Regions from separate parts of the Paenibacillus sp. LS-5 genome, predicted to be linked through region 2. Evidence: predicted binding sites of a transcription regulator. Region 2 holds the regulator's gene; each other region holds the start of a gene.
The links. Region 2 encodes Rex, which represses fermentation and respiration genes when NADH is low (regulators of the CRP and FNR family bind a similar motif). Its sites were predicted from a motif close to TTGTGAAATATTTCACAA; they were not measured.
Positions count from the first base shown of each region.

Region 1: the regulator Rex is predicted to act here: its motif matches at 1,830-1,847, upstream of AC0MA3_RS23655 (helical membrane plugin domain-containing protein).
Region 3: the regulator Rex is predicted to act here: its motif matches at 2,481-2,498, upstream of AC0MA3_RS07480 (cytochrome ubiquinol oxidase subunit I).

Region 1 covers NZ_JBWAVA010000022.1:40,669-44,934, reverse strand. The annotation lists gene AC0MA3_RS23665 (alpha-galactosidase) at 1-902, shown strand, start outside; gene AC0MA3_RS23660 (nitroreductase family protein) at 986-1,606, opposite strand; gene AC0MA3_RS23655 (helical membrane plugin domain-containing protein) at 1,939-2,346, shown strand; gene AC0MA3_RS23650 (NAD(P)/FAD-dependent oxidoreductase) at 2,365-3,543, shown strand; gene AC0MA3_RS23645 (class I SAM-dependent methyltransferase) at 3,804-4,266, shown strand, end outside.
Region 2 covers NZ_JBWAVA010000013.1:153,104-157,369, reverse strand. The annotation lists gene AC0MA3_RS18890 (cell wall elongation regulator TseB-like domain-containing protein) at 1-95, opposite strand, end outside; gene AC0MA3_RS18885 (amidohydrolase) at 140-1,441, opposite strand; gene AC0MA3_RS18880 (redox-sensing transcriptional repressor Rex) at 1,428-2,081, opposite strand; gene dinG (ATP-dependent DNA helicase DinG) at 2,324-4,266, opposite strand, start outside.
Region 3 covers NZ_JBWAVA010000003.1:431,362-435,627, forward strand. The annotation lists gene cydB (cytochrome d ubiquinol oxidase subunit II) at 1-977, opposite strand, end outside; gene AC0MA3_RS07480 (cytochrome ubiquinol oxidase subunit I) at 964-2,367, opposite strand; gene AC0MA3_RS07485 (cold-shock protein) at 2,590-2,820, opposite strand; gene AC0MA3_RS07490 (cold-shock protein) at 3,015-3,215, opposite strand; gene AC0MA3_RS07495 (S1C family serine protease) at 3,607-4,266, opposite strand, start outside.

The sequences.
Region 1 (4,266 bases), on a different contig from region 2:
ACTGGTGCCTCCATGTGCAGGGCCGCCGCAGAACGCTGGCCCGTACGCAGCTGGTGCTGGACTTCTCACGCGAGGAGGTCTGCCAGGCGATCGGTGACCGGATCGCGGCCGTTCTGCGGTCAGCACCGATCACCTATGTCAAATGGGATATGAACCGTAATATGACAGAGATCGGATCTGCACAGCTGCCACCGGAGAGACAAAGAGAAACGGCACACCGTTATATGCTTGGTCTATATGGTGTGCTTGAGCGGATCACTTCGGAATTCCCGAATGTGCTGTTCGAGAGCTGCTCCGGAGGCGGGGGACGCTTTGATCCCGGAATGCTCTTTTATATGCCTCAGACCTGGACGAGTGACAACACCGATGCCATCAGCCGGCTCAAAATCCAGTACGGCACAAGTATCGTCTATCCGCTGAGCGCCATGGGCAGCCATGTGTCGGCGGTTCCGAACCATCAGGTGCAGCGTAACACATCCCTCGAACTCCGTGGACATGTGGCCATGTCGGGTAATTTCGGCTATGAGCTGGATTTGACGAAGTTCACAGAGGAAGAAAAAGCAGCGGTAAAAGCTCAGGTGGCGCTCTACAAAGAACTGCGTACGCTTGTCCAGTTTGGAGAGCAGTACCGGCTTCGTAGTCCTTTTGAAGGGAATGAGACGGCGTGGCTGATTGCGGCGGAGGATCAGTCGGAAGCTGTGGTCGTCTATGTCCGCACCTTGGCTGAGCCCAATGATAAGCTATACCACTTGCGTCTTAAGGGTCTTGATCCGGCTGCAGATTATGAATGGCTGGAAGGCGGAGGCGTATATGGGGGCGACCATCTGATGTATGCGGGATTGCCGCTGCCTGCGTTACACGGTGATTTTCAAAGTGTCCTGTGGCGCTTCCGCAGAGTGTAGAGCTTGGGGATTGCCGCAGTGTTATGTTTAAGCAAAAAGAGCCATCCGGGTTGCCCGGATGGCTCTTTTTGGGTACGTCTTGTTTACTCAAAAAACTCAACGAACTCATTAACCGGCTTACGGTAGCCGCGGGGTCTGATCTTGTGCTTATTGTCTTTGCCGATGGTAATCATCATGACCGGCACCATATGATCCGGTAAATTCAGAGTCGCCTTGAGGGCTTCAGGATCAAAACCAATCATCGGGCAGGTATCCCAGCCCTTATCCTTGGCGATCAGCATGAACTGCATCGCTGACAGGGAGGCATTGCGGATCGCTTCATCGCGCTGAAAAGCATCATTTCCAATGTAGGAGCCATTGATGGCTTCGATGGTTCCGTCATATTCTTCCTCGCTCATCGCTCCCAGCATTTTTAGGCCGCTATAAATTTCCGGTGCCTGCAGATACGCATTCTTGTCTCCGAGTACAACGATGACGGCGGATGCTGTATGGATTTTGTACTGGCCATAGGCGGCTTCGCGGACTTTTTCTTTCAAGTCTTCATCAGCGACTACTTTATAATGGGCGTGCTGCAGATTATAGGCTGAAGGGGCTAGACGGGCCAGCGAGAACATTTCCTCCAGTTCACTCTTAGAAATCTTGATGCCCTCTACGAAGTTGTTTGCTGATCTGCGTGCTTGAACCAATTCTGAAAAAGTGCCCATGTTCATTCCTCCATTGTGTATGTAGTAGTTAATAATTATAAATAGCTAATATTAATAAATATACTTACTATTTGTTACTTACTAAACATACCATGGTATTTTCCCTTCGTCAATGACTAAATGTAATACGGTACTAAATTTTTTTATGAAATAGAGGGAATTATCGAAATCCGAAGAATAGAAGTGATTTTAATCACAAAATGGGGCTATTCCGGCAAAAAGATTGTGACATTTATTACATGAGGAATGTTATAATAATCACATTGATTATGAGTTGTATCATTTCGTCCCATTTCTATATGAAATAAAGCTAATGTAAAGGAGCGCTCATTATGTCAGAAACCATTACGCAATCAAAAATTAATGAAGAACTTATGGATCAGCTCTTGAAGCCTGAGGTGCAGGAGTCCTTAACCACACTGGTGGAGCAGCTTCCCCAGATTACGCAGCTGATTGGTGCTTTATCCAAGTCGCTTGATTTTGTGCAGGCTGTTGCATCCGATGATGTGCTGAAGAATGATACAGTGGGTGCTATCAAAGAGCTTGCTGAGCCGGTAGTAGATACGGTAAAAACGATGGCAGCTACTGTGATCGAGGCCAAGGATCGTGCCAATGAGAGCAGTGAAACGATCAGCCTGTTCGGTATGATGCGTATGATTAAAGATCCGCAGATGCAAAAAATGCTTCGTTTCATGAATGCTTATCTGCAGGTCAGCGGCGAACGTAATCCACATCAATAAGGACGGAGGAAAATTATTATGTCAAAACATATCGTGATTCTCGGTGCAGGCTATGGCGGTCTCCTGAGTGCTATTAACGTGCGTAAATATATGAGTAAGGCAGAAGCCAAAATTACAGTTGTCAATCAGTATCCGACACACCAGATTATTACCGAGCTCCATCGTCTGGCTGCAGGGAGTGCATCGGAACAAGCTGTAGCCATGCCGCTCACCAAGCTTTTTGCCGGAAAAGACATTGATCTTAAAATAGCCAAGGTGAAGTCATTCTCCGTCGATAACAAGCAGGTGCAGCTGTCTGATGGTACAGCACTCACCTATGACGCGCTTGTTGTTGCACTTGGCAGCACTACTGCATATTTCGGCATCCCAGGGCTGGAAGAGTACAGCATGGTGCTGAAATCCGCTGCTGACGCGATCAAAATTCATTCCCATATTGAAGACCGTATTCGTGAATACTCCAAAACGAAGAATCCTGCCGATGCGGCAATTCTGATTGGAGGCGGCGGGCTGACCGGTGTCGAGCTAGTGGGCGAGATTGCTGATGTGCTGCCGAAGCTGACCAAACGGTATGGGGTAAATCCTCACGATATCAAGCTGATGCTGGTAGAAGCCGGACCCAAAATCCTTCCGGTATTGCCGGATCATTTGATTGAACGTGCGGTAACAAGTCTGACTGCTCGTGGCGTATCCTTCCTGACGGGTCTTCCTGTAACCAATGTGGCGGGTAATGTGATTGATCTGAAGGATGGACAGCAGATTGTAGCCAATACCTTTGTGTGGACCGGTGGAGTTCAGGGCAACCCTCTTGTTGGGGAATCCGGTCTTGAAGTGAACCGCGGCCGTGCCACAGTCAATGACTTCCTTCAATCGACCTCACATCCGGATGTTTTTGTGGCAGGGGACAGCGCCGTTGTGTTCGCAGCAGATGGACGTCCATATCCGCCGACCGCACAAATCGCCTGGCAGATGGGCGAGCTGATCGGCTACAATCTGTATGCTTACCTGAATAACTCCGCATCTGAAACGTTCAGCCCGATCAACTCAGGTACCCTAGCCAGCCTGGGACGCAAAGACGGAGTGGCGATTATTGGCGCCAGCAATACTCCGCTCAAAGGCTTGCCTGCAACCCTTATGAAGGAAGCGAGCAATATCCGTTATTTGTCTCACATTAAGGGATTGTTCAGCCTGGCATACTAATATTCTTTTTATGACTTTATTGAAAGTCTTTGATGACCTTCAAGCCGATCCCGTTCCTTATGCTATATAAGGAACGGGTGGGTTTGGAGGTTTTTTTTGCTGTGGAACAGGATTGGATAATGGTGAAAATTTACATAGTAAATAGTTGGAAGCTGCCTTATGCTGGGTGAATCGGGGACTGAAACCTAAAGGCAAGGAGCTTCAGGAAGCTCTGCCTGCCGCCAAGGTGAAGTTGAATAAGCTATGAAGGGGAAGATACAATGAATGAAATATTTAAGCAAATACCATTATATAGATTTGTAATGTACTGTAATGACACTACTATGGATAAGACAGTATTAGATTGTGGTGCAGGCGGAGATTGTCCGCCTCTCAGCTTATTTTCAGATTATGGATACTTAACACATGGGATAGAATTTAATACGAAGCAATTAGAAGAAGCTAATCAATATGCAATCAGGAAAAGTCAGCATTTGAATATTGAGCAAGGAGATATGAGACAATTAAAGTTTGATGACGAATCATTCAGCTTTGTATATTCTTACAATTCCGTATTTCATATGATGAAGACAGATGTTGTGAAATCTATGAATGAAATGATACGCGTTCTAAAGCCAAAGGGCCTGCTTTTTGCAAACTTTCTTACCACAAAAGATTTTCGTTGCGGGACAGGTGGAGCATTAGGTGAGCATCAATATGAGCAGATGGAAGATGATCATCTTG
Region 2 (4,266 bases):
TCTTTCATCACGTAAGCATAGAACTGGCTTAGTCCGAACAGAAGGAGCAGAACCAGGAGGATCCCCAGCAGAAGCCATTTTCTTCTTTTCTTCAAAGTGCAGCTCCCTTTCTTCTGGATGCGTCATTGATCCTGTTCATTTACCGTTTCAGCAGGCCCTCGAAGGTCTCCTGCGCCTTGCGGCGGATAAGCTCCTCATCCAAGGTCAGGCATTGACCATTCTTCACCACTTGCTTGCCGTCCACCCATACATGTTCTACATCGTTGGCACTTGCCGAATAGACGGCATGGGAAAGCAAATCCGTATGCGGAAGGAAGTGGGGCTGGTCGATATTTAGAGCTATGAAGTCTGCCTTCATCCCTGGAGCCAGCCGTCCTGTATTGCCAAGGAATATGGACTGTGCACCATATTCGGTCGCCATCAGCAATGCTTCCGGTGCCGGTACAGCTGTCGGATCTCCGCTCACACCTTTGTGGATCAGAGCAGCCAGGCGCATCTCCTCGAACATATCCAGGTTGTTGTTGCTTGCAGCACCGTCCGTGCCCAGCGATACCTTGACTCCCGCCCGCAGCAGCTCCGGTACCCGTGCTACCCCGCTTGCGAGCTTCAAGTTACTGCCAGGATTATGCGATACCCCTACGTTGTAGCGGGCTAAAATCTCTATTTCTTCATCATTCAAATGAACTCCGTGAGCCACAAGCGACGGGCGGGTGAACATCCCCAGCTTCTCCAGATGTGCAACAGGACGCAAGCCGTAATCCGCCGCATTCTGTTCAACTTCCCGCCGGGTTTCCGACATGTGCGTATGCATAGGCAGGTCCAGATCATGGGCAGCCTGAACAAACTTTACGAAAAATTCAGGAGGACAAGTGTAAGGGGCATGCGGGGATATCATTGTCGTGATTCTTCCATCCGCCTTGCCATGCCAATTGCGGGCAAAGGCTATCGCTTCTGCCAGTTTATGGTTCTGCACATCCTCCGGACAAAGTCCGATAACCCCGCGCATAAGTACAGCACGCATGCCCGATTGTTCTGAAACCTCGGCAACCCTGTCCATATGATCATACATGTCCAGGAAGGTGGTTGTGCCGCCCTTCAGCATTTCCAGTACAGACAATGAGGTTCCCCAAAAAACATCGTCTCCGGTGAACTTTTCTTCCATTGGCCACATTTTCTCCTGCAGCCAATTCTGAAGGACCATGTCGTCACCGTATCCGCGAAGGAGCGACATTGCTGTATGACCATGGGTATTGACCAGCCCCGGCATGAACAGCAGGCGGCTTCCGTCAATAGTCTGCGTACCTTCTTCAATGACAGGTTTGGCTTCTCCTATGTATGTGATGATATCCTTTTCTATAGTCATATAGCCGCTTAGTACTGGTGTCTCAGTACCCGGAACCAGAAATCGGCCGTTTACAATTACAATCTTATTGCTGTGCATCTTCCACTTCGTCCTTTCCATCATGCAAATAATAGGCGAGACTCTGCAAATCAGTAGTAAAATCAGCGGCATGAACCCTGATATTAGACGGGGTCTTCAAGATCACCGGTGCAAAATTAAGAATGGCCTCAATGCCTGAATCGACCAGAATATCGGCAACGTTCTGCGCTTCGCTATCCGGTACCGTAATAATTCCAATACGGATGCCCTGCTTACGGATTGTGCTTCCCAATTCTTCCATGGGCTGCACGGTAAGTGAGTTAATCTGCTGCCCCACCTTGGGAGCATAGGAATCAAATACAGCAGTGATTTTCATGGTGTCCTTCAAGTAGGCATTGTAATTAGAGAGAGCGTGACCAAGATTACCTGCCCCCACCAGCGCCACGTTGATCTGTTGGTCAAGCTTCAGGATATGGCGGATTTTCTCAATGAGGTATGAGACATCATAACCGATACCCTTTCTGCCGAAATCCCCGAAATAAGCCAGATCCTTGCGGATTTGGGCTGGATTCAGTTCAAGCTTTTGTCCCAGTTCCTGGGAAGATACGGTGGAGATTTCACGCTTCAGGAGATCGTTCAGGAAGCGCAGATACACTGGAAGTCTGCGTACCACGGCCTCCGATATTTTATCCGATTTCATATTTTCTCCTCCTAAAAGTTTTGTGAGCATTGCATCATAATATTACTTCGTACAAAACTTACTTCGTAAGCATAAACCAAGTTTTGTGAGCATTGCATCATAATATTACTTCGTACAAAACTTACTTCGTAAGCATAAACCAAGTTTTGTGAGCTTAGTCCATTCCCCGGCGTCACAGCAGAACCGGACGCCAAGAAAACGGAGTTTTGTTGTTCTTTGACTATAATAGAAATGATTGCAGGTTAAGATACACTGCCGTCTTCCAGCCATTCCGCAATTCGCGGAACCATCTGATCTGTCAGCATATGTTCCATCTTGGGTCCAGGCAGCGAATAGAGAAAGTACTTTCCATAATAAGATTCAATAACCCTTGTATCGTATACAATAACAATACCCCGATCTTGCGCAGTACGCACCAGACGTCCGAAACCCTGCTTGAAACGAATAACGGCCTGGGGGACTGACAACTTCATAAACGGGTTCTTTTTCTGAGCCTGAAGCAGTTCAGCCTTAGCCTCCGCAAGCGGATGGTTCGGCGGCTGAAAAGGCAATCTGACAATGGCAAGGCAGGTTAAAGCCTCCCCGGGAATATCCACACCTTCCCAGAAGCTGCTGGTTCCAAGGAGCACAGAAGCTGCACTATCCTGAAAACGCCGGATCAGCTTGCTCCGGCTGCCCCCTTCCACTCCCTGCCCCAGTACAGTGATATCCTCAGAGAGGAGTGCCTCCTTCAGAGGATCATAGACCTGGCGCAGCATTTTATAAGAAGTGAAAAGTACAAGCATCCGCCCCCGTGTTGCCACAGCTGCCTCAGCCAATGAGTGCACCAGCTTATCGACAAAACGGGCATCGCCCACGCTGCCTTTGACACTGGGGAAATCACGCGGGATGACCAGAAGAGCCTGTTCACGGTATTTAAACGGCGACGAGAGCAGAGCTGTCATCAGCCTTCCTTGTTCTGCGGATTCACTAAGTCCCAGATTGTCAATCATAAATTGAAAGGACTTATCAACGGACAAAGTAGCTGAGGTAAGGACTATGCTTTTCTTTTTATCAAAAAAGAGCTCCTTAAGCTGGGCGCTGACATCGACTGGCACCGCATAGAGCTGCAGCGACTTCCCGCGATAGTTACCGCTGCCTTCCATCCAGTAGACAATATTCTCGTCGTTCAGGTTCATGAAGAACCGCACTTGCTCCCGTATGGAGGCTAAATCCTTGAACAACCCTCCGATATCCGTCACCAGACTGTCCGATGACGATTGGCTCTCCGATTCACGCATTTCACTTAGCATCTTATCGCCCTTGCGGATAATTTCACTAAGACTTAGATGTAGAGTGTTCTCAAGCGCAGCCAGCTCTTCCCAATCCTTGGGCTTCTTGCCTGGCAGCAAACGTGCTACCAGTTGTCCGGCCTCCCCGGCTGCGGCATCACTACGTTCTGGAAGCAGGGCAAACAGTTTGTCGCTAAGCGTGTCCCACGATTCCTTAACCGTAAGCAAATCCGGGTAGATTCTGTCGATCACCCCGCTCCATTCCGCCGCCTGCTCACTGCCTGAAGACTGCAGTGTTTGACGCAGAGCCGGCAATTGGCCGCTCCGGCTGTCCTTATAGAGACGTGTAAGCGTATGGGCTACGGTAAAGTATTTCATCTGCATGCCCAGGTGTTTACCTGCAATATCCTCCAGATGATGGGCCTCATCAATAACAAGGTGCTCATAAGCTGGAAGCAGCTGATGCCCCGCTTTGACGTCAGCAAATAGCTTGGAATGATTGGTCACTACGACATCCGCAATCCCGGCTTCGTGCTTAGCCCGGTGGTAATAGCATTTGCGGAACCAGGGGCAGGATCGTCCAAGGCATGAGTCCGTATCACTGGCCACAGTCTCCCAGAAATCACCGCCTCTGCCGTTCAGATTCAGCTCCTCATCATCACCCGACTGGGTCTGCGTCAGCCACACAATCATTTGTGCCGCAGTAAGCGCTTCTTCCCTCGGACTTGTAAAGTCCTTTTTGTTTATTCTTTGTTCAAACTTTCGCAGACACAAATAGTGCCCTCTTCCCTTAAAGATTGCAGCCTTAAACGGGAACGGCACGACACTCGTCAATAGCGGGATGTCGCGCTCACGCAGCTGGTCTTGAAGGTTGATGGTATGTGTGCTCACCATTACTTTCTGGTCTGAGCGCA
Region 3 (4,266 bases), on a different contig from region 2:
AAGACGAAATAGCTCCAGATCTGATAACCCAGCACGAACGGAAGCAGCGACAGCGCCACAATCGTCATTACTTTCAAGGAATAATGGCCAGAAGCAGCATTCGTGATCGTCAGATTAAAAGCTTGATCCAGTGAACTGATCATAACCCGCGGGAACAATCCAACAAAGATAGAGATTACCGATAAGGCCATCACTGCACCTGTCATTCCGAAGGCTAGGCCATCTTTCTTCTTGCTCATGAAATAGCCGGACAGCACATAAGCAGCAATACCCAAGATTACAATTACAAACAGCAGTGCTCCGCGTTTCTCGAATATATCTGTCATGTAATAAGTCATGACCACAAAAGCGAGCAACAGCGCAGCCAGCGGGAACAGCAGCTTTTGTGCCATCTTACGGGCCCGTTCCTGCAGATCACCTACCGTGCGAAGCGTAGTGAACATCAGTCCATGCACCAGGCACAGCAGTACTACAGTAATTCCAGCTACTACAGTATAACCATTTACAATATCGAAGAATCCGGCATACATCTGCATATCCCCGTCGATCGGCAGCCCCTTAATGAAGCTGGCGAACACTACGGCAAGCAGGAATGGTGGCAAGAAGCTTCCGAAGAAAATGCAGACATCCCATGTTCTTTTCCAAGCCAGCGAGTCCCGTTTACCTCTGAATTCAAAGGCGACACCACGGGCAATCAGCGCCAGCAGCGCGAACACGAACGGAATGTAGAATCCACTGAATAGTGTTGCATACCAGTGCGGGAAGGCGGCGAACATGGCGCCTGCGCCAGTAATCAGCCACACTTCATTCGCATCCCAGAACGGTCCGATTGAGTTAATCAGTACCCGGCGCTCCGTATCATTCTTCGCTAATATCTGGGTTTCCATCCCTACACCGAAGTCAAATCCCTCCAGGAAGAAGAAGCCGACAAACAGCACAGCAATCAACACAAACCATAATTCATTAAGAGAAAGCATGGGATCCCTCCTTGTTATACGGATCATGGGATTCGCCGTGATCGTTATCCATGGCGTAAGGGCCTTTTTTGATCACCTTGATGAACAAGCCAACCAGTACCAAACCAAGAATGGCGTAGATGGCTGTAAAAGAAATTACCGAGAACAACACCTGTCCGCTCGTAATATTAGGGGATACACTATCCTCTGTAGTCATTAACCCAAATACCGTCCATGGCTGACGCCCCATCTCGGTCATAATCCAGCCCGAAGTATTAGCAATTGGCGGAAGCAGCAGCCCCCAGAGCATAAAACGCATGAACCAGGTGTTCGGGCGTTCCATCTTCTTGCGCCACATCAGGTAGACGGCGTATACTCCCAGCAGAATCATAAGCGAGCCTGCAGCAACCATGATCCGGAAGCTCCAGAAGGTTGTGCGAACCGGTGGAATATAGTCCCCAGGACCATAGGTCTGTTCATATTCAGCCTGTAGTGTATTCATCCCTTTAACAGATCCCGAAAACTTACTGTAGGAGAGAAAACTCAGCATATATGGGATTTTCACTTCATGAGAGCTTATTTTATTCTCTGGATCAATCGTTGCAAAAACCGTCCATGCAGCAGGGTCTCCACTGTCATCCCATAGTCCCTCGGAAGCGGCCATCTTCATGGGCTGGGTATCTACCAGATACTGCGCCTGGGCATGTCCCGCAATGGCTACACCGAACGATGAAATAATGCCGACAATCGCAGCAATTTCAAAAGATTTGCGGAAAAAGGAAACATCCTGCTTCTTCAGCAATTTATATGCACTAATTCCCGTAACCAGGAAGGCGCCTGTCGCGTACGCGGCAAGAACCGTATGAGGGAACTCGACCAGCAATTGTCCATTGGTAATTAATGCCCAAATGTCATTCATCTCAGCCCGTCCATTATTAACAGCAAATCCTACCGGATGCTGCATGAATGAGTTAGCCAGCAGAATCCAGAAAGCCGAGAACATAGTTCCAAGCGCTACCAGCCAAATCGAGAGCAGGTGAACACGTTTGGATACTTTATCCCAGCCAAAAATCCAGATTCCAATAAACGTAGACTCCAGAAAGAAAGCTAGCAGCGCTTCAATCGCGAGTGGAGCTCCAAATACATCACCGACAAAACGCGAATAGTCCGACCAGTTCATTCCGAACTGAAATTCCTGCAGAATTCCTGTTACTACGCCCACAGCGAAGTTAATCAGGAAAAGCTTTCCCCAGAACTGGGCCATCCTTTTGTACTCATCATTTCCTTTTCTTACATACATCGTCTCCATGATTGCAATTAAAAGCGCGAGTCCAATTGACACTGGTACAAAGAAATAATGAAAAATTGTCGTCGACGCAAATTGTAATCGCGACAGCATCACTGTATCCATATTTCTCCCCTTCCTTCTCCCCATTCGATATGTCTATTTTGTCAAAAATTCAAAGGGTTAAGTGTGATAATAATCACATTATACACCCTGTTTGGGCTTAAAATTCAATAAATTTGTGACAAATATCACAATATTACGTTTGGAAAGCAAAAAAAATAAGACGGTTTCACCGTCTTGAATGTGTTCATTATTCTATAGAAGCTTGACTCATAAAGGCATTGGTTAGGTAATGGAAATACCCTTCTTCAGCGATTTCAAATCGCCATTGGAATTGAGCAGCTGCGGCAGCATCTTCATACTGCGCTCCATAGGGGAGTGACAGAGACGGCAAGAAGGCGCATGTTCAAATGCGAAATTATCCCTCATCCATCCATTACATCCATCATTGGTACAGGCCCAAATTGCGGTATTTTCTTCCGGTACTTCCTCCAAAGGCTTCTTCCGGTAGTTCATTGCCGTTCCTCCCTTCCTTTATGTCACAAGTTGAGAATCCAGACAAGTAGAAACGACATTGCCGTCCTTGATGTTAAGGACGGCAACCGTTTCACGAGTAATATAAGGGACCGATATTGCATGAAGCATATAATTCCTTATATTTGAAAAAAAGACCGTCCCAACTTTCACAAGCGGGGACGGACCTTCTATTATTACAGTTTTACAACGTTTTCGGCTTGTGGTCCACGGTTGCCTTGAACAACGTTGAATTCAACGCGTTGGCCTTCGTCCAAAGTTTTGAAGCCGTCGCCAGTGATTGCGCTGAAGTGAACGAATACGTCGCTTCCGCCTTCAACTTCGATGAAACCGAATCCTTTTTCTGCGTTGAACCATTTAACTGTACCTGTTTGCATGTGTGTTACCTCCACAAATTTAAATTAATATGTTCTTTTTATCTTCAAACAAAGAAAAAATTCACACATTGAGAAAGGCTGTAATTCATGTGACAACCCTTTTCAATACGAAAATTAGGTATCATTTGTATGAATAATTTTATGTTACCACACCTTTATAACAAAGGCAAGCTATCACATCCGAATTTCTCCTTATTTTCACTAATTAGGCTAACTTTCCAATGTAAGGGCTACCAGTTAGGTTAAGTTATATATTTTATAACCCCTGCTCTATCCTTTACCCCATTTTTCAAGCTTAGAAACGGCTGCCACCCAAAAATTATTAATAATTTTCAGGGTGGCATCGCTCCTCATGTGACTGCCTCTATATTATATACTGCCCCTAAGACTTTTATTCCTCCGGCTTCTCAAGAAGTTTTACGGTAACTTGCTTCATAGCTCCATTGCGGTAAAAGGTGATTTTGAGGTCATCTCCGATCTTGGTATGATCGTACAGATACTTCCGCAGTGACAACGTGGATGTAATGGCTTGATCGTCGAACTTCGTAATCACATCATTGAACTGCAGGCCCGCATCTTTCGCAGGTCCAACCGCATCCAGAACAACAACCCCATCCGTCACGCTGGTGGGCAGGTTCAGCTGCTTACGCTGGTCTTCTGCCAGAGGCACATAAGGATTGTTGAGATCCACTGAATATACACCTAAGTACGAACGGGCAATTTTACCTTTGGATGCGAGTTCATCGGCTGTTTCCATCACATGGTTGGCCGGAATCGCGAAGCCGAGTCCCTCCACGCCTGTGTCAGAGATCTTCATCGTGTTGATACCGATCACCTTTCCATCCAGATCCACCAGCGCCCCGCCGCTGTTACCCTCGTTGATGGCGGCATCTGTCTGAATAACTTCCTGTTCCCAGTCATACACACCATCCTGGTTCAGGGATACCGGAATGGTCCGCTCTGTATAGCTGACGATCCCAGAGGTCAGTGTATCTCCAAGTCCCAGGGGATTGCCGATAGCAATAACGGTCTCTCCCAGCCGAAGCTTCGA